2 regions of the Pseudoalteromonas sp. NEC-BIFX-2020_002 genome follow, and region 1 is predicted to be linked to the other one. Evidence: riboswitches for the same ligand, from Rfam matches in the RefSeq annotation. Region 1 holds a riboswitch; the other holds the start of a gene.
What was found. Region 1 has a riboswitch for lysine ahead of lysC (lysine-sensitive aspartokinase 3). Riboswitches for the same ligand answer to the same signal wherever they lie in the genome.

Region 1 (5,332 bases):
GCGTAAATATAAAATTACGTGCCATCGAGTCGGTTTTTAAAAACGTGCTGATTTCAGTAAACCCTAAAAATAGGGCTATAGGCTCAAGCGCGTAGGCAAGCATCCATCCAGCTACAATGGAGTAAAAGCTAAGCATCACAATAGCGCCTGCTAAGCCTAGGTAACCCGCAGCAGCACCTACTTGTGGCGCTTGCTCTTGCCATGCATTTCTGAGTGCTTTTACAGGATTAGCTTGCGCTTTATGACCTAAATATAATTCAGTATATAAAGCGGGTAATGCCAATAAAAATATTACAATAAAGTAGACTAGTAAAAATGCGCCGCCGCCATGATTTGCAGCTTGCGTGGGGAACCCCCAAATATTACCTAATCCTACCGCAGCGCCAGACGCTGCTAAAACAAAGCCAAGGCGGCTTTGAAAACCATCACGCGATTGTGCCATACATCTACAAATCTGTTATTATTTTTCATTATTGTGAATTAAACCATATTTCACAGTCACTGAGTAATAAATTTGCCTTGGCTTAAATAACCAGTGCACATTCGCACAAAATATAAACATGTTTATTCTTTTATCTCTTTAATTGTGGATTTTATGCCGGCGTTATTTTTTCAGCAGCAACTAGTCATTACAAAGCACACGATGCAGCCACTCAATACACACACAATTTTATTATGTGATGCCCAGCATTTAAATATTGATAAGTTCGATTTAAATACGCTATTGAGCCCTTTTGAACTCGCGGTGATCACTCGTCGTAAAAGTAACAAAGCCAAGCAAGAATATTTAGCCACTCGACTGCTGCTTAAGTATTTAGTAAAGCAAAGCTCCCCAGAGTTTGCCAAGTTACCAGCTCATCATATTAGCTCTGAATTTGACGAGCCTAGCAGTAAATTACTCATACATATAACGGGCAGTAACACCGTGTTTAGCAGTTGCCTGTCGCACTCAAACGGTTTTGTCGGTGCCGCGCTGAATATTGAGCGAATTGAGTTTGGTTTTGATATTGAAAAAATAAGCACAAAGCGCCCATTTGAAAAGCTCGCAAAGCATTTTTACCACCCTGATGAAGTAAATTTAATAACGCAAAATCAACAACAAGGCGCTGAGCGATTTTTTAGAATATGGACCTTAAAAGAAGCACTCGCTAAAGCCACTTGCCAGCCGATTGCTAAATTACTGAGTCCCAATGTGTTTGATCAATTAACGCAGGCTCATTTGCGCGCTGTAAGCTGCCAATATAATGAGTTTGATGTGAGTGTAGTGAGTAATCAGAGCACTGACTGGCAGTGCTCTGTGGTAAATACTATCGACCAATTACGCGGCGTTTTGAACTTCTAATAAGCGGCTATGAATGGCTTGTACAACGCGATCCGATTCAGCTTGTTCGACCAAAAAGCATAAGTTGTGCTTACTAGCACCATGGCAGATTAAGCGAATATTAAAATCACTTAATACGTTCATTAAATTCATTTCGTGCTGACGTAATTGAATTTGTGAGCCAATCAGCGCCACTAGCGTTAAATTGTTCTCTACCGAGACATGGCAAAACTCTGCTAATTTATCTAAACAGTCTTGATCAAGCTCAGGACGCGATGCATTTGGCGCGTTATCCAATGTAATAGCCACGCTTATTTCTGACGTGGTAACTAAATCAACCGAGATATTAAACTCGCTTAAAATCGTAAACACGCGCGCTAAAAAACCGCTGGCTAATAGCATTTCTGGGCTCTTAAGCGTAAGCAATAACTGGTTTTTACGCTGTGTAACTGCACGAATACCTGGCAATTGTGATTTTTCACGCTCAATCCACGTACCACCACGCTCTGGTTCACGGCTCGAACCTACAAAGACGTTAATGTGACTACGGCTTGCTGGTAAAATAGTCGCAGGATGTAGCACTTTAGCGCCAAAAGTGGCCATTTCTGCTGCTTCATCAAAACTTAAGCGCGCAATCGGTGTTGCTTTGGCACATAAACGTGGATCTGTGCTAAATATACCTACCACGTCAGTCCAAATATGCACGCTTTTGGCGTTAATTGCCTCGGCCAATAATGCTGCGCTGTAATCTGAACCACCACGGCCAAGAGTGGTCGTTTGGCCATGCGCATCACTGCCTATAAAACCTTGTGTGACAATAACGTGCTCAGCTAATAGCGGGATCAAATGCTCTTTCGCAGCCGCAGCGGTGGCCGCTACATCTGGTGTAGCCTTTGAAAACTGGCTGTCTGTTTTTAATACTTGGCGCACATCAAAACGAATTGCGTTTAAACCATTCAAACGCAGCACCTGGGTAAATAAATACGACGATAAGCGCTCACCAAAACTCAGGAGTTCATCTTGTTGTTGTTTTGATTTAACGCCTTCACTGGCTAAAGCTTGAAACGCTTTAATAGTTTCGTCAAAGCCATGGGCTAAGTCCGCATCAAGCGATAGCTCATTTAAAATAGCTTCTTGAATGGCTAACACGCCGGTGATGTTTTCTGCGCGCTCATCCGTTGAGATATCTTTTTTACACAATGCAACAAGGTGATTAGTGACACCTGCACTGGCACTTACAGCCACTACGCGTACATTGTTATCGGCTACAATAATTTCACTGCAACGACTCATAGCGTCAAAGTTGGCCACACTGGTGCCGCCAAATTTTGCTACTACGTGATCTGTTTTTTGGTTTTGTGCTGACTGTTGCGCGTTATTAGCAGCTAATTGGGTATTCATGTCGTCTCCTTTTGTGGCATTCAAACCACGGTAATACAAGAAGAACTTGGCAAGGGGGTGCTCGATAAGAAAAGTCCACTGCCAGAAGCTCTCCACCTAATTTGGTGACAGTTTTGAGGATTCAGCCCCATAAACCGAAAAACCACTGTGACGTGCAGTTGTTTTCCTCGGCGAATATTTCCCTCCTTAATGGTCGTTGGCAGTCGTCGCCTCACATTAAGTACCTAAATACCGCACCTCTTCTGAATGTTAGATTAATTGCATTTTATAATTGCCAATTAAAATAACAAAGCCCACATAAAGTGGGCTTTGAAAGTTATCGTTTAGACGTCTAGCTGTCAAGTTGTTTTAATTAATAAAGGTCATTAAATAAAACTACCTGCTAAATATGAGCCCATATAACCGATTGTATACGCTATTAATAAATACAACGACATACGTAAATAACTTAAAAATGTGAGTGCTTTTACTTTACTCATCGCAATAATACCTGCCGCAGAACCAATAATAAGCATTGAGCCGCCCACACCAGTTGCATACGTGAACGACAACCATTGTTGCGGACTCATGACTATTTCAGCTTTAAGCAGCGCAGCAGTCAGCGGGACGTTATCTACCGCAGCAGAGAGTATACCCATTAAGTAGTTTGCATACTCTGGTGCCATTAACTCATACAAATTCGTAAACTTGCTTAGCATACCCACTTCTTTTAGCGCACCAACAAGCAGTAGTACACCCACAAAAAACAGCAGCGTGTCGTATTCAATTTCACGAATGTAGTCGATGATTTTTTTGTTGACGTCTTTTTTGCGCATTAAAAATTGCGCCGTCAAAAACATTAACGATAAACCAAACAAGAACGTTAACAATGGAGGTACGTGATACATCACACTAAGTGTCAGCGTTGCAATAATCGTCGATAAGAAAATAACGGCAATGGTTATATCCGTTTTTTCAATTCGGCGATCTTCTTGCTTAGTAAACTGCACCGCACCGTTTAACCCAAATGACAGCATAACGGCCAATAAAGCAACACTAAATAATGCAGGGGCAATTAACAGTAGTAAATTTCCAATACTGACTTTACCATCAAGGAAAATCATCAAGGTTGTTACGTCACCAGTAATTAACGACACACCACCAGAGTTAACACTGAAGATGATTAACGTTGCGTACTTAATCAGTTTTTTCGGGTCCAGTTTTAACGACATAACAACGGCCAATGAAATTAGCGTCGCGGTAATGTTGTCTGAAATCGACGAGAATAAAAATGAAAAGCCACCAATCAAGAACATTAACTTTCGCTCGCTAATCGAGCTTGGCATGATCTTGTGCACAATATTTTGGATAAAACCTTTAGAGTTTAAATAGGCAACAAAGGTCATTGCAGCCATTAAAAACAACCATAATGTGGCAATCTCTAAAATATTGTGGTCAAGTTGGTGTTGTACACTTTCGGGGGTTTGCCCGTTTAAAGGCGAGATAAATAAGATAATCCAGCATAAAGTACCAAAGAAAAGCGTGGTTTTGGCCTTGTTTACATGGATAATATCCTCTATAACGATGAGCACGAATGCAAGCGCTATCAGGGTTAGGATAATTGCAGTTACCATGGTGTTTGAACAACCTTTATAAAAATGTAAAAATTGTATACTAGGTGTCAGTAATCGACACGGCGCGCAGTCTAGCACCAAAGGCTGTGTAAAACTATTGCCAATTTAATATTATATAAGTAATTGCTGTGTCCAAATAACACAGGTACACAGCACTCATTAGATTTTTTGGAGCTTTATGATCCCAGCTAAAAAGTTGCTAAATACCCTAACCGAGCACTGGGGAATGTTAGAGCTGCTATTTAAACGTTTTAAAATGGCCGATTTTAGCCTAAAAGACGTACAAAGTGCGATCAAACAAAAACAACCAACGTGGTCAAACGAACGGATCTATAAAGAAACCAATCGGCTTTTAAACCAAGATATTATTATTCCCTTGGCAAAATCATCTCAGCTTGAAATTAACCGTGCCATTGCAGATTTCGCCACCTTTTTATTACAGGAAGAGCATTTAGGCCTAGCACAAGAAATTAGCGTATTGGTTGAAGATTTAGCACGCCTAGGCAACCGCCTAGATAATGCCGGTAGCATTGAAGACTACGATGAGATGCGCCGCTTTAGCCGCATTATGGATGATCGAGTGCGTAAAATAATGAAATTATTTGCCCACAATGAAAACGCCATTTTAAACATAGTCGAACAAGCTAAAGCCAATAACGCAGTGCAATCACTGCAAAAGCGCTATAAAGCCGTCATTGAAGCATTTGACGAGTACATAGAACCAATGCTTGAGATGGTTGATATTCGTGGCGATTTTCATGCGTGTTTTAGTACCATTGAAACACAAATAAGTACGCAAATTGAGTACATAGAGCGCTCAGGCAAAGCCTACCAAGACAAACGTATGCTAGAGCAACTGCGCACCCGCATTTTAGAGATGCACCTAGTAGGTCGCGAAAGCTTACGTAAAAGTGCCGATATGCTGATGCCACTGCGTGAAGAGTTGCGCCGCAATAATATGATCACTCGCCAAGCGGCAAAAGTGCTGGGATTGGTG
Region 2 (5,332 bases), on a different contig from region 1:
GGTGGTTGTAGCCATTGTGCGTTCTCTATCATTAACTTATACGGATTTTGCAGTGCAACTAAATATGCAGCCAATACCTCACTTGAACCTTTATTCTCAAATTCTTCAATAATAGCTTCAACAATATGGTTACGTGGGATCATCATTGGGTTTGCCGCTCGCATTATCGCAAAACTATGTTGGTCGGTGCGTTTTAGCCACTTTAGTGACCACGCTTTTAGTGGCTGAGATATTACCTGCTCACCCTGCAGTGACTTGGTAAGCTCATCAAAGGTATTGGTATAATCTAATTTGTGGTCTTTTAATATCGCCAATAACTCAGCAACTAACTGCGCATCATCTGTATGGTGACCTGCAAAACCGAGTTTTTGAGCCCACATTTGCGTAAACGCTTGGTTAAACTGCTCAGCAAAACCATTTATTAATGGGCTAAGTAATTCGACGGCTTGTTCATCATCTTCGTGTATGAGTGGCAGCAAGCTCTCAGCCAAACGCGCACAATTCCAGTTAGCTATGTTAGGCTGACTGCCAAATGCGTACCGCGCTTGTCGATCAATTGAGCTAAACACAGTATCAAAATCAAATTGATTCATCATCGCACATGGGCCGTAATCAATCGTCTCACCACTTATCAGTGTATTATCTGTATTCATCACGCCATGAATAAAACCAACCCGCATCCAACTTACGACCAAAGTGATTTGCTTTTCAATAACAGCTTTTAAAAATGCTAAGTAACGATCTGACCCTGTGGATTGAATTTCAGGGTAATGGCGCGCAATTGCACTATCAGCTAATGCCTGTAACGCTGACACGTCCCCTTGAGTTGCTAAATACTGAAAAGACCCCACTCTAATATGGCTACTTGCAACACGCGTTACTATCGCACCTTGCTGTGGTGGTTGCCTATAAACCGTTTCTCCACTGGCAACCACGGCTAAACAGCGTGTAGTCGGAACACTTAAGCCATGCATTGCTTCACTCATAATGTATTCACGTATCGCAGGGCCAATAGCACAGCGCCCATCACCACCACGAGAGAATGGCGTAGCACCGGACCCTTTTAACTGAATATCCCACAGCTGTTGATGTTGATCAGATACGGCACCCAATAAATGCGCGCGGCCGTCTCCTAAGCGTGGTGAAAAATGCCCAAATTGATGCCCTGAATACCCCAATGCAACGGCCGCAACAGTGCTGTTACTGGTATTTCCGCTAAAGATGGATGCGCGCTCTGACGGACTCGCTTGAATATCGAGCTGTTTAGCTACCGCCTCATTCCAAAGTAATAAAGTTGGTGCAACAACAGGGCTAGGTAAATCAGGGACTGCAAAATCTTCTGCAATATGAGTATAGCGACTAACAAGTTTCATTGGATTCCTTAGGCTTCGGTTGTTTGTATGCCAACGCGGTTATCACCCACGCTGTATGCCACTAATAAACTCAGCACTTGGAGGCTTAAGCCACTTTGCTGCTGTAATTCATTAAAAAAGTGCTGTGCGCTATTTAGTGATTTTTTAGTTTGCAAACCACCATCAATAATTTTATGCCCACGAAGATAAGCCTCAACATCACGCGACAACAAAAAGGTATCTTTGCCTAATGCGCGCAGTGTGTACGGGCCTGTGTTACCCCCTAAACGTGCACCGTGCTTTTTAAAATACGCCCACAAACCAATTATATCGTCACTTGGCCAATCAGCCACAAACTGACTAAAACTGCCATGCTGCTGAGCAACGTCGTGAATCATATATGCATTTTCTGGAATAGTTTGTACTTTTTTAAAGTTGCGAATAATACGTTCGTCAGTTGCTTTTTGCTCTAGCATATCAGGTGGCATCATCAGTAATTTTTCTACATTAAAGTCCCAAAAAACCTCTCTAAAGCCTGTCCATTTACTATTAATAACCGACCAATAAAAGCCGCTTTGAAATACCTTACGGGTAAATTCTTCAAGCCATGCATCATCAGGCAAGCATTTTAGTTGCTTATTAGAAAGCGGCGCGTAAAGCAATTGCTCAAGCATCGCTTCACTGCCTTTACGCTGCGCTGCTCGCTGATAAATTTCCTGAAATTTTTCCATTACTGAATACCCTTAAACCGACTTTGTTTGCTAGTGTACGAAAAAAAACATTAATACGTAACCACCCTCTCGAAGCGATCGCTCAAAAGCCAACTTGACACCTAGACGGCTAAAATGCTTTAATCACTGCCATTACCCCTATTTAAGGTGTAAGTTTTTTATTTAATGAAACTTACACTGTGGGCTAGAAGAGGTGCGTTATTCAGGTAACGTATGTGAGGAGCACACACTCCAATGATCATACGTGAGGGGAATTAACGCCGAGAAGTAACATTTTTTGTGAAGGGTTACTTCGGGCGACTGGGTTGAATCCCAGCGACTGTCACCAATAACAGCGCTGCTGTTAAATTTTTTGGTGGAGAGCTTCTGGTCTTAGCATGATAAGGCCATTGCGCCCTATTATATTAAGCCCATTCGCTCTTCGGATTATATTAGTTCGAATGACTACGATGCGGCGCACTTTCACGTACCCCACAGCATACTCATCGAACACTCTATAAGTTCGTTGTAGATGAAAAACAATTTTGATTTAAACAACTATCCTTTATGGACAGCACTTGTAACGCCTTTTACTGACGCTGGCGAAGTCGACTATGCGATTCTTGATCAATTAGTTGCGCAACAGCAAGCAGCAAATAACGGCATTTTACTGCTTGGCAGCACAGGCGAAGGCCTTGCCTTAACGCTTAAAGAGCAACAAGCCATTGTTGAACATGTATGCCAATTAAATCCGACCGTACCGCTTATGGTTGCTGTTGGCGGTATGAACCTCAAACAACAAATTGCTTGGGTTGAATACTGCAATAAACTGCCTATTCACGGCTACTTACTTGGCTCTCCTCTTTACGCAAAGCCAGGCGTGATTGGTCAAACCCACTGGTTTGAAAACCTACTCGATGCCAGTGTTCATCCATGCATGCTTTATAACGTCCCAGGGCGCAGCGCTGTTGATATTCCACCTGCCGTAATTAGCAATTTAAAAAATCATAAAAATTTATGGGCGCTAAAAGAAGCCAGTGGCGACATCGCCAAGTTTGAAGGTTTTAGAAATGCCGCACCACAGTTAGCTATTTTTAGTGGTGATGACGCACTTATGCCTTACTTTGCCCAAGCGGGTGCAAAAGGTTTAGTGTCTGTTGCAGCCAATGCGTGGCCGACACAAACCCATGAATTTGTAAAACGTAGCCTTAGCGGCCAACACCCCAATTTATTTGCCGATTGGTCACAAGCGATTCAAAGCTTGTTCACCGTGGCAAATCCTATTCCCGTTAAAGTATTGATGCATTTACAAGGGCGTATTACTAGCCCGTATTTGCGCCCACCTTTAACGCACCTTGAGTTAACGCAAACTGATTGTATCAGTAATGCAAATAACACCATTTTATCTTGGCATTAAATACAGGTTTTTATAATGAGCTGGTTAGAACTATTAAATAATTTAGAATCGGGCGCCGTACGCGCAGCAACACAAGACGATAACGGCCAATGGCATGCAAACGTTGAAGTAAAAAAAGGTATTTTAGAAGCGTTTAAAAACGGCACTAATACTGAATTCGCTGGTGGTTTTGTAGATAAACATAACCTAGCACCACAAGAATTCACTGCTGAAAATGGTGTGCGTATGGTACCAGGTGGCTCAAGTGTTCGCCGCGGTGCACATGTTGCTAAAGGCACGATTATCATGCCACCAGCGTATGTAAACATTGGTGCATTTATTGACGAAGGCACTATGGTTGATAGCCACGCCTTGGTTGGTTCGTGTGCGCAAGTAGGTAAAAATGTACATTTAAGCGCTGCAGTACAATTAGGCGGCGTACTTGAGCCAATTGGCGCAAGCCCTGTAGTCGTTGAAGACGACGCATTTATTGGCGCAGGTTGTGTGATTGTTGAAGGCGTAGTCGTTAAAAAAGGCGCAGTACTTGCCCCTGGCGTACGTTTATCAGCCACTATCCCTGTATATGACTGCGTAAATGAGCGTCAGCTTGATAAAGGCGAACCTATTCCAGAATACGCGATTGTTATACCAGGTTCTCGTCCTGCATCAAACGCATGGGCACGCGAGCAAGGTTTAAGCATGTCATGCGCGTTAATCGTAAAATACCGCGACGAACAAAGCGATGCGTCATTACTTCTTGAAGAGGTTTTACGTTAATGACCTTTTTGAGCACGCCAGTTAAAACCGCCATTGATGAGTTATCAAGCCAGCTTGATACGCCATTTTTTGTGTATGACCTTGATACCCTAAACGCACACTTAGCGCGTTTAGTAACGCAAACACAGGTAAAGCTTTGGTATGCCGTTAAAGCTAATCCCCTATCTAAAGTGATTCAAAGCTTAGATAGCGCAGACTTTAACTTTGATGTTGCAAGCAAGGGCGAACTTGAGCAAGTACTTGCTCAAGGTATTAACAGCGAGCGCGTGCTCAACACCGGGCCTGCAAAGAGCCCGAAACAAATTAAACACTTTATTGAGCGCGGAGTACGCATATTTGTTGCCGAAAGCCTCAATCAAGTACGCTGGCTCAATGAGCAAGCAAGCTTACTAAACTGTCAGCTGCAAGTATTGCTGCGCGTACAATTACGCTGGCCCGAAGGCGAAAAAAACCCACTAGGTGGCGATAGCTTAACGCCGTTTGGGCTCGGTTGTGATGAATGGCAGGCGCTAAATACTCGCGACTACCCTGCGCTAAACTTTGACGGCCTGCATATTTTTCAGTGGGGCAATATGCTCAGCAGTGACAAACTCGCAGAGCTCTGGTCACAAATGATTGCGCCGCTAACGCAACTTGCCGACGACTTAGGCATTAATTTAAAAGTACTCGATTTAGGCGGTGGTTTAGGTATTCCATACACGTTAGATGCGCCCACTCTAAGCTGGGGTGCACTGATTGATGCACTTGCAAAAATTAAACGCGATGCTGGCGTAGATGAATTATGGATGGAACTTGGTCGTTATGCCGTAGGTGAGTGTGGTCATTACGCAACGCCTGTCGTTGAAAGTAAATTAAACTATGGCCAACAACAAGTGATTTTAAGCGGTGGAATAAACCACTTATTACGCCCAGCGGTAACCAGCCAAGACTTCCCTGTACGACTATTGCGTGAGTCAAACGCAACAACGCAAGCAATGAGTTTATATGGCCCACTGTGCACTGCGCTTGATTGCTTAGGCGAACACCATTTACCTAAGGATTTAAATGAACATGACTGGCTGGTATTTAGTCAGTGTGGCGCCTACGGATTTACCGAA

Region 2: another riboswitch for lysine. It lies ahead of dapA (4-hydroxy-tetrahydrodipicolinate synthase); the one in region 1 lies ahead of lysC (lysine-sensitive aspartokinase 3).

What each region holds. Positions count from the first base shown of each region.
Region 1 covers NZ_JABEPJ010000005.1:85,472-90,803, forward strand. The annotation lists gene HJP15_RS07610 (sodium-dependent transporter) at 1-442, opposite strand, end outside; gene HJP15_RS07615 (4'-phosphopantetheinyl transferase family protein) at 596-1,342, shown strand; gene lysC (lysine-sensitive aspartokinase 3) at 1,319-2,722, opposite strand; lysine riboswitch at 2,800-2,972, opposite strand; gene nhaD (sodium:proton antiporter NhaD) at 3,088-4,335, opposite strand; gene HJP15_RS07630 (MksB family condensin complex protein) at 4,514-5,332, shown strand, end outside.
Region 2 covers NZ_JABEPJ010000012.1:39,263-44,594, reverse strand. The annotation lists gene HJP15_RS14070 (protein adenylyltransferase SelO) at 1-1,373, opposite strand, end outside; gene HJP15_RS14065 (DNA-3-methyladenine glycosylase I) at 1,382-2,083, opposite strand; lysine riboswitch at 2,264-2,457, shown strand; gene dapA (4-hydroxy-tetrahydrodipicolinate synthase) at 2,595-3,479, shown strand; gene HJP15_RS14055 (2,3,4,5-tetrahydropyridine-2,6-dicarboxylate N-succinyltransferase) at 3,495-4,235, shown strand; gene HJP15_RS14050 (PLP-dependent decarboxylase) at 4,235-5,332, shown strand, end outside.